One region of the Streptomyces sp. NPDC006487 genome, then DNA from elsewhere that is predicted to be linked to it. Evidence: riboswitches for the same ligand, from Rfam matches in the RefSeq annotation. Region 1 holds a riboswitch; each other region holds the start of a gene.

Region 1 (3,266 bases):
CCGCCGAGGTGGACCCGGGCCTGCCCGGCGGTTCCGGATCCGCCGCCCCGGCTCCGTCCCGCCCGGACGCCTCCGTGCCCCACACCGGCTCGGGCAAGCAGTCCACGGACTTCGGAGCCCCGACGCAGAAGGGTCCGACCCCGTCGGCCTCGGTGCTGCCCGACTATCCGATCGGCGTGCCGGGCGAACTGCCCGTCATGCCGCTGCCGGAGCTGGAGACGCCGCCTCCCGGCCTCCCGGGCGACCCGACGGCTCCCACGAGCCCCGCGGACCCCACCGCCCCGACGGACCCCACCACTCCGGTGAACCCCACCACTCCCACACCGCCGTCCGTGGACCCGACCCTGCCGGTGGGGCCGACGCAGCCGGTGGACCCGACGGCTCCGGTGACTCCGTCCGCCCCGGGGAACTCGGCGAATCCGGCGAACCCGGGGAATCCGGCGAACCCGACACTTCCGGTCAACCCGGTTGATCCCACGGCCCCGACGACTCCGGCCGCGCCCGGCGAGTCCGCCTCCCCGACCGCTCCGGCGGCCTCCGGTGCGAGCGAGGGCGGCGGCAAGCACCGCGGCCCGGCCGCCGTCGAGACGCCCGCCGTGCCTGACGCCGCGTCGGACCCGACGTACACCGTGAAGGAGGGCGACAGCCTGATCGAGATCGCGGACGCCAACGGGGTGAAGGGTGGCTGGAAGGGTCTCTACGAGGCCAACGAGCAGGTCATCGGCGGCGATGCGGACCTGATCAAGCCCGGCCAGAACCTGGATCTAACGCATCAATAAGGACACTTGAAGCGCCCGGAACCAGCTGATTGTCCGTTTTCTGTAAGTGAGACATGTGTCTCTTCAGGTCAACTGGCGTGTCCGGCCCGGAGGGTTCCGCAAACCCCGCCCTCACCTGCGCAAACGCCCTTCCGGGGAGCGCAAGTAGGCACTGTTTCCCCCCGATGTCGCTCGTTGAACATCGGGGGGAGACCTGTCTACCTTCTGAATCGCTCGCCACCGCGGGCTCCTTCGACCGCATCGCCGAATCCTGCCGGCGGACGGAGGGAACACTCGTCGCGTAAAGCGCCGAAGGCAGGAGCGGGGGAACCAAGGTAGGCGCCGGTAGCGGCCGTTGAGAGACGGTCACATCGCCGGCTAGGGGTTAAGCCAAGCGCTAGGTCGCTCGGCCGGGCACTCACTCGCCCGAACCCGACAGCTCACCTCGTAGGCGTCGGTGAGGAGAACTCCATGCTGCTTTCGGGCAAGGGCAAGCACCGTCGCGGTTCCAAGGCCGTCCGCATCGTCACGCTCGCCGGTGTCGCCGGTGTCGCCGTGGCCGCGCCGCTGATGGCCGCGGGCACCGCCTCGGCCGCGACCGCTTCCGAGTGGGACCGCGTCGCCTCGTGCGAGTCCGGCGGCAACTGGTCCATCAACACGGGCAACGGCTACTACGGCGGCCTGCAGTTCTCGTCCTCCACGTGGGCCGCGTACGGCGGCAAGGCGTACGCCGCGCAGGCCAACCAGGCCTCCAAGTCGCAGCAGATAGCCATCGCCGAGAAGGTCCTCAAGGGCCAGGGCAAGGGCGCCTGGCCGTCCTGTGGCGTGGGCCTGTCGAACTCCTCCTACACGGGCGGCTCGACCCAGACCCCCGCCAAGCCGAAGACGCAGCCGAAGCCCGCGCCGAAGCAGGAGAAGGCCGCGCCGAAGCAGGAGACCAAGCGCGTCGAGGCTCCGACCACCCGCTCCGAGCGTCCGGCCGCGAAGACCGAGGCCCCCAAGACGGGCAACGGCTCCTACGCGGTCAAGTCCGGCGACACGCTGGGTGCGATCGCCGACGCGAACAACGTGGCCGGTGGCTGGGAGAAGCTCTTCGAGCTCAACAAGGACATCGTCACGGACGCCAACCTGATCTTCCCGGGTCAGAAGCTCAAGCTCAGCTGAAGCAGGAGCTGAAGCGGGACCCGAGGCGCGGGCCGAAGCCGAAGCTGAACCCCGGCTGAAACCTGCGAGAACGGTCGTGTCCGCTTTCGCGACACGCAGTAGTTCCACCGCATGATTCCACCGCCCGGCGCGCAACCCCCTTCGCGCCGGGCGGTGCTGTGTGCGGATGCCTTCGGTCTGACGGGGCCTCCGAAATGCCGATGATCAAGGGTCCTATGTCCTGTAAGAGGGGCATTCAGGCCCTTTTTCGTCCCAGGACCCGGGCGGTCGGCTGGCCGAGTGCCCGCAGGCGGTTAGGCTCTAAGCGGCAAGGCCATCCCACGGCCTGACATGCCACCGCACACCCAGCGTCACATCCCAGAAGGAGATGCTCGTGCCGTCCATCGACGTCGTCGTAGCCCGGGAAATCCTGGACTCCCGAGGCAATCCCACGGTCGAGGTCGAGGTGGGCCTCGACGATGGCAGCACCGGCCGTGCTGCAGTCCCGTCCGGCGCCTCCACCGGAGCGTTCGAAGCCGTAGAGCTCCGTGACGGTGACCCCAACCGCTACATGGGCAAGGGCGTAGAGAAGGCCGTCCTCGCCGTCATCGAGCAGCTCGGCCCGGAGCTCGTCGGCTACGACGCCACCGAGCAGCGCCTGATCGACCAGGCGATGATCGACCTGGACGCCACCGAGAACAAGGGCTCCCTCGGCGCCAACGCCATCCTCGGCGTCTCCCTCGCCGTCGCGCACGCCGCGTCCGAGGCCTCGGACCTGCCGCTCTTCCGCTACCTCGGCGGTCCGAACGCGCACCTGCTGCCCGTTCCGATGATGAACATCCTGAACGGTGGGTCGCACGCCGACTCCAACGTCGACATCCAGGAGTTCATGATCGCCCCGATCGGCGCGGAGTCCTTCTCCGAGGCCCTTCGCTGGGGCGCCGAGGTCTACCACACCCTCAAGAAGGTCCTGCACACCAAGGGCCTCTCCACCGGTCTGGGCGACGAGGGCGGCTTCGCGCCGAACCTGGAGTCGAACCGCGCCGCGCTCGACCTCATCGTCGAGGCCATCAAGCAGGCCGGCTACGTCCCGGGCAAGGACATCGCGCTCGCGCTCGACGTCGCCGCGTCCGAGTTCTACAAGGACGGCAAGTACGAGTTCGAGGGCCAGTCCCGCTCGGCCGCCGAGATGACCGAGTACTACGAGGAGCTCGTCTCCGCGTACCCGCTCGTGTCCATCGAGGACCCGCTGTACGAAGACGACTGGTCGGGCTGGAAGACCCTCACCGACAAGCTGGGCGCCAAGGTCCAGATCGTCGGCGACGACCTCTTCGTCACCAACCCCGAGCGTCTCGCCCGCGGCAT
Region 2 (3,266 bases), on a different contig from region 1:
CGCCGTCTGGCCGCCCGGGCGGCCGCGAGGGGCTCCAGGAGCATCCGCAGCTCCAGGAGGTCGGCCGCCTCCTGTTCGGTCGGCTCGGCCACGCAGGCGCCGGCGTGCCGCCTGGTGGTCACGAACCCCTCGGACTCCAGCGTGCGCAGCGCCTCGCGCACCGGGACGCGCGAGACTCCGTACCGGCGGGCCAGCACTTCCTCGGTCAGCCGGCCGCCGGGCCCGAACACCCCGGAGACGATGTCTTCGCGGATCGCTGTGCATACCGTGTGCGCGGGAATACGCAAGACCGGACCTCCGCCTTTTTCGTATGGCTGTGCGCGTCGCAACTCTATTGCAACACACGATAATTTCCGAGAGCGGCCGGAAATACGAAACATTCACACGGCGCGGAGCACGAAGCCCTCGGCGAGAAGGCCGCGGCGAGATGCACGAAGGCCCCGGCTCGAAGAGAGCCGGGGCCTTCGCGGAAGACGTGCGGTGGGGCGAGCCGGTCAGACGGTGACGCCGTGCGAGCGCAGGTACGTGACCGGGTTGATGTCCGAACCGTAGTCGGCGCCGGTGCGGGCCTCGAAGTGCAGGTGCGGGCCGCTGGAGTTGCCGGTGGAGCCCGACAGGCCGATCTTCTGGCCCGGGGTGACCTGCTGGCCGACGGAGACGCTCAGCGAGGACATGTGGCCGTACTGGGTGTACGTGCCGTCGGCGTGCTTGATGACGACGTTGTTGCCGTAGGCGCCGCCGTAGCCCGCCTCGACCACGGTGCCGAGGCCCACGGCGTGCACCTCGGTGCCGGAGGCGGCGTGGAAGTCGATGCCGGTGTGGCTGCCGGAGGACCACATGCCGCCACCCGCGTGGTACTGGGTGCTGACGTAGGTGTTGTCGAGCGGCGACACGAAGGTGTTGAGGCGCTTGCGCTCCTCTTCGCGGGCGGCGCGCTCGGCGGCCTCGCGCTCGGCCTTGGCCTGCGCTTCGGCCTTCGCCTTGGCCTCGGCGGCCCGCTGCCGTGCGTCGGCCTCGGCCTGCGCCTTGGCGGCGGCGGCATCGGCCGCGCGCTGCTGGGACTGGGCCTGGGCCTCGACGTCACCGGCGAGCTCGTCGGCCACGACGATGGTGTTGAGGGCGCCGGTGTCCTCGACGGAGGGGGAATGGTCCGCGGCGAACGCGGGACCGGCCAGGGAGCCTACGACGCCGGTGGCGGCGAGGGCGGCTATGCCGGCGTAGCCGGCGGTCCTGCGGCTCATACGGCTCGAACCACGGTGCTTGCCGGCGGCACTACTGCCAAACGCCATGAAGGGGCTGATCCTTTCCTTCCCTCTCGCCTACCGGGTTAGCTGACGGGTTCGGAGCAGGAAGGTCTCCTACGGGCCCCCTCTTGCGAGGCGGTCCGATTCACCCCAGGGACACAAGTGGGTCCCCGGCTCCCCAGGCTCGCGCCTGACGGGGACTCGGCGATCGCTGTCCGGTGCCGCGGACGCGGCGGTTACAACTGACGAACAGCACGGCCGACGCTAGGCGGATCATCAGCCAATCACCAAACAGACACGCCCTTTTGTTGCGTACGCCACACCGCATACAAGCAACCACAGCACTAAACGGACAATGCAGACGAAAGGAGCCCTGGCGGACAATCCACCAGGGCTCCTTGCCCGAGACCCATGTACGGGAGGTCAGTTGGCGACCCGCCGGCAGTCAACGGACGGTCAGTTGGTGACCACGGTCACTTCGCCGATCCCGAGGGCCCGCACCGGCTCCTCGATCTGCGAGGCGTCACCGACCAGCACGGTGACCAGCCGGTCCACCGGGAAGGCGCTGACGACCGCCGAAGTGGCCTCAACGGTCCCGGTTTCGGCGAGCCGCGCGTACAACTGCGCCTGGTAGTCGTCCGGGAGCTCCTGCTCCACCTGGTCGGCGAGCGTGCCCGCGACGGAGGCCGCCGTCTCGAACTTCAGCGGGGCCACCCCCACCAAGTTCTGCACGGCCACGTCCCGTTCGGCGTCGGTCAGGCCGCCCGCCGCGAGGGTGCGCAGCACCGTCCAGAGGTCGTCCAGGGCCGGGCCGGTGTTCGGGGTGTCCACCGAGCCGCTGATGGCGAGCATCGAGGCGCCCTTGCCGTCGGCGGTGGAGCGCAGCACCTGGCCGAAGGCGCGCACGCCGTACGTGTACCCCTTCTCCTCGCGCAGCACCTTGTCCAGCCGGGAGGTGAGGGTGCCGCCCAGGCAGTACGTGCCGAGCACCTGGGGTGCCCAGACCCGGTCGTGCCGGTCGGCGCCGATGCGGCCGATCAGCAACTGCGTCTGGACCGCGCCGGGCCGGTCCACGATGACCACGCGGCCCGTGTCGTCGGCGGTGATCGGCGGGACCGGGCGCGGGGCGGTGGTGTCACCGGTCCACGCGCCCAGGGTGTCGGCCAGGACGGCGTCCAGGTCGATTCCGGTCAGATCGCCGACGACCACCGCGGTGGCGGTCGCGGGGCGCACGTGGGCCTCGTAGAAGGCGCGTACGGCCGCGGAGTCGATGCGGGCGACCGTCTCCTCGGTGCCCTGGCGCGGGCGGGACATCCGCAGGGAGGCCGGGAAGAGCTCCTTCGAGAGCTGCTTGGCGGCGCGGCGCTGCGGGTTGGCGCTCTCGTGCGGGATCTCGTCGAGCCGGTTGCGCACCAGCCGGTCGACCTCGGCGTCGGCGAAGGCCGGCGCGCGCAGCGCCTCGGCGACCAGGCCCAGCGCCTTGTGCAGGCGGGAGGCCGGGACCTCCAGGGAGACCCGCAGGCCGGGGTGGTCGGCATGTGCGTCGAGGGTGGCGCCGCAGCGCTCCAGTTCGGCGGCGAAATCCTCCGCGGAGCGCTTGTCGGTGCCCTCGGACAGGGCGCGGACCATGATCGTGGCCACTCCGTCGAGGCCCTCGGGCTCCGCGTCGAGCGGGGCCGCGAGGTTGATCTCGACCGCGACCACCTGCTGGCCCGGCCGGTGGCAGCGCAGCAGGGTCAGGCCGTTGGCCAGTGCCCCGCGCTCGGGGGCCGGGAAGGCCCACGGCTGCGGCTCGCCGGCCTCGGGGCGCGGGTGGAAGGTCATCGTGACGGCTGCGGTGTCGCTCACTGCTCCGCCCCCTCGTTCTCGTCGCTCGCGTCGGTCTCTTCGATGTCATCCGCGGCGATGGGCTCGTAGACGAGCACCGCGCGGTTGTCGGGGCGCAGTCGGGCCGCGGCCACGGCCTGCACCTCCTCGGCGGTGATGTCGAGGACGCGCTGGACGGCGGTCAGGGCGAGCTGC
Region 3 (3,266 bases), on a different contig from region 1:
GCGGACCCTGACCCGCTGGACCAGGGAGAACTGCGCCACGTCCGCCGCCGACGCCGGCCCGAACCCCTCCAGGTAGCGCAGGACCAGCGTCCGCAGGGATTCCTCCGCCGCCTCCGGGTCCGCCGGTACGGTGCGCGGCCGGCACGGGGGCGCGACGTAGGACGGCCGCTCCCCGAACGACCACGGCGCGGCGGTGGGCGCGTGCAGCAGCGGTGCGTACTGCCGCAGCCCCCACCAGGCTCCGGGCCGCGGCGCCACTCCCAGCCGCTGTCCGAGCCAGTCCTCGCACTCCGCCGTCGTACGGGGCCGGTCGGCGAAGTCCAGCAGCTGCGGCACGAGGAGGTCGGCGTCCGCGGCCGTCAGCCCGGAGTCCGTGAAACGGGTCCCGAGCCGGGCGGCCCGTACGGAGGGCTGCACGGCCTCCCGGAAGGCCGGGTAGTCCTCGGCGTGCACGGCGTGCAGGGTCAGCCGCATCAACGTCGACTTGACGACCTCGCGCCCCGTGAAGGCGGCGTCGAGGTCTGCCGGGTCGAAGCCGGCGAGCCGGTTCCACAGCGCGAGGTACGGCGAGGCGGCGTGCTGCGCCTGCAGGGCGACCACCCGGCGCACCGCGTCGCCCACGTCCATCGCCTCGCGCCCCAGCAGCAACTGCCGTGCGAGCGTGGAGCGGTTGAGCTCCCCGGCGCTGACCTTCATGCCATGACCGTCCCGTCCCCTGTCGGAACGGGCAGCCTAACCGGCACCTCCGACAGCGCCTCGGATTCAGATGCTGACGCCCTTGGACCGCAGGTAGGCCAGCGGGTCGATGTCCGAGCCGTACGAGGGACCGGTGCGGATCTCGAAGTGCAGGTGCGGGCCGGTCACGTTGCCCGTGGCACCGGAGAGGCCCAGGGTCTGCCCGGCGCTGACGCTCTGCCCGGTCGAGACGGAGAGCTGGGAGAGGTGCGCGTACTGGCTGTAATTGCCGTCCTCGTGCCGGATCACGACCTCGTTGCCGTACGCACCGCCCCAGCCGGCGGAGACCACGGTGCCGGCGCCGACCGCCTTGACGGTGGTGCCGGTGCTCGCGGTGAAGTCGACACCGGTGTGGTAGCCGCTGGACCACATGGAGCCGGCGGTCTTGTAGGCGGTGGACGGGCCGCCGCTGACCGGGGCGACGAAGCCGGTCGGCGCGGAGCCGCCCTGCTGCTTGGCGGGCACCTTGGCGGCGGGCACGGCCTCTTCGGAGGAATCCGACGAACCGGCAGAATCATCCGAAGCAGCGGAGCCGGAGGAATCCGATGAACCGGAAGAAGCGGAGTAAGCGGACTTCTTGGCCGGCTTCGGCGTTTCGGCCGGCGCGGACTCGGCCGCCGCGGCCGGAGCCGCGCCCTTCGCGCCGAGCGTGAGCTCGAGGCCCGGGTGGATCAGCGACGGGTCGGTGCCGACGGCCTCGAGGTTGTCCGCGTAGAGCTGCTCCCAGCCACCGGCGAGGTGCTGGCGCTCGGCGATCTTGGAGAGGTAGTCGCCCGGCACGACGGTGTAGACGGTGGGGGCGGCCTGCACGGCGGCGGGCGCGGCCGCGGCCCGGAAGGCCACGGCCTGCGGAGCCTGGACCGGAGCGGCGGCGGGCGCCGCGGCCGGGACACCCGCGGCATGGGCGCCGGTGGCGCCGAGCAGCGGAAGCGCGAGGGCCGCGCCACCGGTGCCCGCGACGGCGAACCCACGGGATATCGAGCGGGACTTGGGACGGCGGTGCTTACCCGTTCCGGACATGGCGAATTCCTCTCCGACGCCTGCGAGGTGAGCTGTCGGGTTCGGACTGGAGATGTCCGGCGGTGTATGTACCGGTGAACAGCACATGCACGGCTTCACCCCGAGCTGTCCCGTTGTAAAGATCCCGAAGGAGCTCCGGAACAGCGGCTTACCTGGTTCCCCCGCTCCTGCCGCGCGCGTGAATAGTCGGGTGCGGTTTCCGGACGGCGGCAGGATTAGGCGGTCCATCCGGATCGATCGCGAAGGTAATCGAGCCCGGCCGCAAGGAACAAGTCCCGAATTCCCCGATGGATTCCCAGTGATGATGGACCGACGGAATTACGGTCACCCTGTGTCCATTCCCCTCGCCCAACAGCCGTCCGGACAGGGGAATTCGCCATTCGCGATCAGACACTCACGGTCACCGTATGATCTGGCTCACGGGGACGTGTCCGATCTCGCCTCTCGCTATGGCAAGTTGGCCTCAAGTGGCGTAATTCGGACACGGGCGACGGCGAGCAACGAAGAGCGGCGACGACCGCACGGACGACACGGAGGAGCCCCTGTGACCCAGCAGATACCCCAGAGCGCCCACACCGATCCGGCAGCGCCCGAAGCGGCACTGACCGGAGTGCGCAACTTCCGCGACGTGGGCGGCTTGCCGACCACGGAGGGGCGAAGGGTCAAGTCGGGACGACTGTTCCGAAGCGGACATCTGGCGCATGCCACCGAAAGCGATGCGGAATTCCTCGGGTCGCTCGGACTGCACACCGTCTTCGACTTCCGCAACGGCGCCGACCACGCGCTGGAGGGGGCGGACGTCGAACTGCCCGGGGTGCTCAACGTCAACATTCCGCTGTCGGATCCGGCCGACGGAAGCGAGTTCTGGAAGATGGTCCGCGACGGGGACCTGGCGCAGCTCCGCGAGATCCTGGGCGAGGGCAAGGCCGCCGCGCGGATGTCCCGTTCGTACCGGACGATGATCCGGACCCGTACCGCCGAGCACAGCCGGGTCGTGCACGCGCTCGCCGAGGACAGCGTCCCGGCGCTGATGCACTGCGCCGCCGGGAAGGACCGGGCCGGCCTGTCGATCGCCGTCACCCTGCTCGCGCTGGGCGTCGAGCGGGAGGCGATCCTCGCGGACTACCTGGAGTCGAACGCCCCGCACAACCGCTACCGGGTCCGCCGGGGCAGCGACTCCCCCGAAGCCCGCGCCCCCGAGGTGATGGAGCTGCTCGCCCCGCTCTTCGACGCCCGCGCCCCGTATCTGACCACGGCCTTCGACACCATCGACGAGGAGTGGGGCGGGGTGGAGCGCTACCTCGCCGAGGGCCTCGGGCTCACGCCCGAGACCCTCGACAGGCTCCGGGGCCGGCTGCTGGACTGACGCCCCACGAGGTGGGCCGTCAGCGGTTCGCGACGGCCTGCCTCACCAGTGTCCGGCCGAAGTCCCACATCAGCGCGCCGCCTCCGTGGGCCTCGTCCATGACCGCGCGGAAGGCGCCGACGAACCGGTCGACGTCCGCCTCGTT

The links. A riboswitch is a leader RNA that binds a small molecule or an ion and turns the genes downstream of it on or off. The one in region 1 is predicted to bind cyclic di-AMP.
Region 2: it holds a riboswitch for cyclic di-AMP, as region 1 does, so the genes downstream of both, ACFYM0_RS17080 (M23 family metallopeptidase) here and ACFYM0_RS07915 (transglycosylase family protein) in region 1, are expected to answer to the same signal.
Region 3: it holds a riboswitch for cyclic di-AMP, as region 1 does, so the genes downstream of both, ACFYM0_RS05975 (LysM peptidoglycan-binding domain-containing M23 family metallopeptidase) here and ACFYM0_RS07915 (transglycosylase family protein) in region 1, are expected to answer to the same signal.

Annotation. Positions count from the first base shown of each region.
Region 1 is NZ_JBIAHN010000004.1:89,245-92,510, reverse strand. It holds gene ACFYM0_RS07920 (transglycosylase family protein) at 1-779, shown strand, start outside; cyclic di-AMP (ydaO/yuaA leader) riboswitch at 1,056-1,227, shown strand; gene ACFYM0_RS07915 (transglycosylase family protein) at 1,230-1,922, shown strand; gene eno (phosphopyruvate hydratase) at 2,290-3,266, shown strand, end outside.
Region 2 is NZ_JBIAHN010000009.1:73,084-76,349, reverse strand. It holds gene ACFYM0_RS17085 (GntR family transcriptional regulator) at 1-287, opposite strand, end outside; gene ACFYM0_RS17080 (M23 family metallopeptidase) at 495-1,289, opposite strand; cyclic di-AMP (ydaO/yuaA leader) riboswitch at 1,302-1,461, opposite strand; gene ACFYM0_RS17075 (M16 family metallopeptidase) at 1,701-3,068, opposite strand; gene ACFYM0_RS17070 (M16 family metallopeptidase) at 3,089-3,266, opposite strand, start outside.
Region 3 is NZ_JBIAHN010000003.1:170,051-173,316, forward strand. It holds gene ACFYM0_RS05970 (winged helix DNA-binding domain-containing protein) at 1-696, opposite strand, end outside; gene ACFYM0_RS05975 (LysM peptidoglycan-binding domain-containing M23 family metallopeptidase) at 763-1,755, opposite strand; cyclic di-AMP (ydaO/yuaA leader) riboswitch at 1,760-1,954, opposite strand; gene ACFYM0_RS05980 (tyrosine-protein phosphatase) at 2,300-3,121, shown strand; gene ACFYM0_RS05985 (aspartate aminotransferase family protein) at 3,141-3,266, opposite strand, start outside.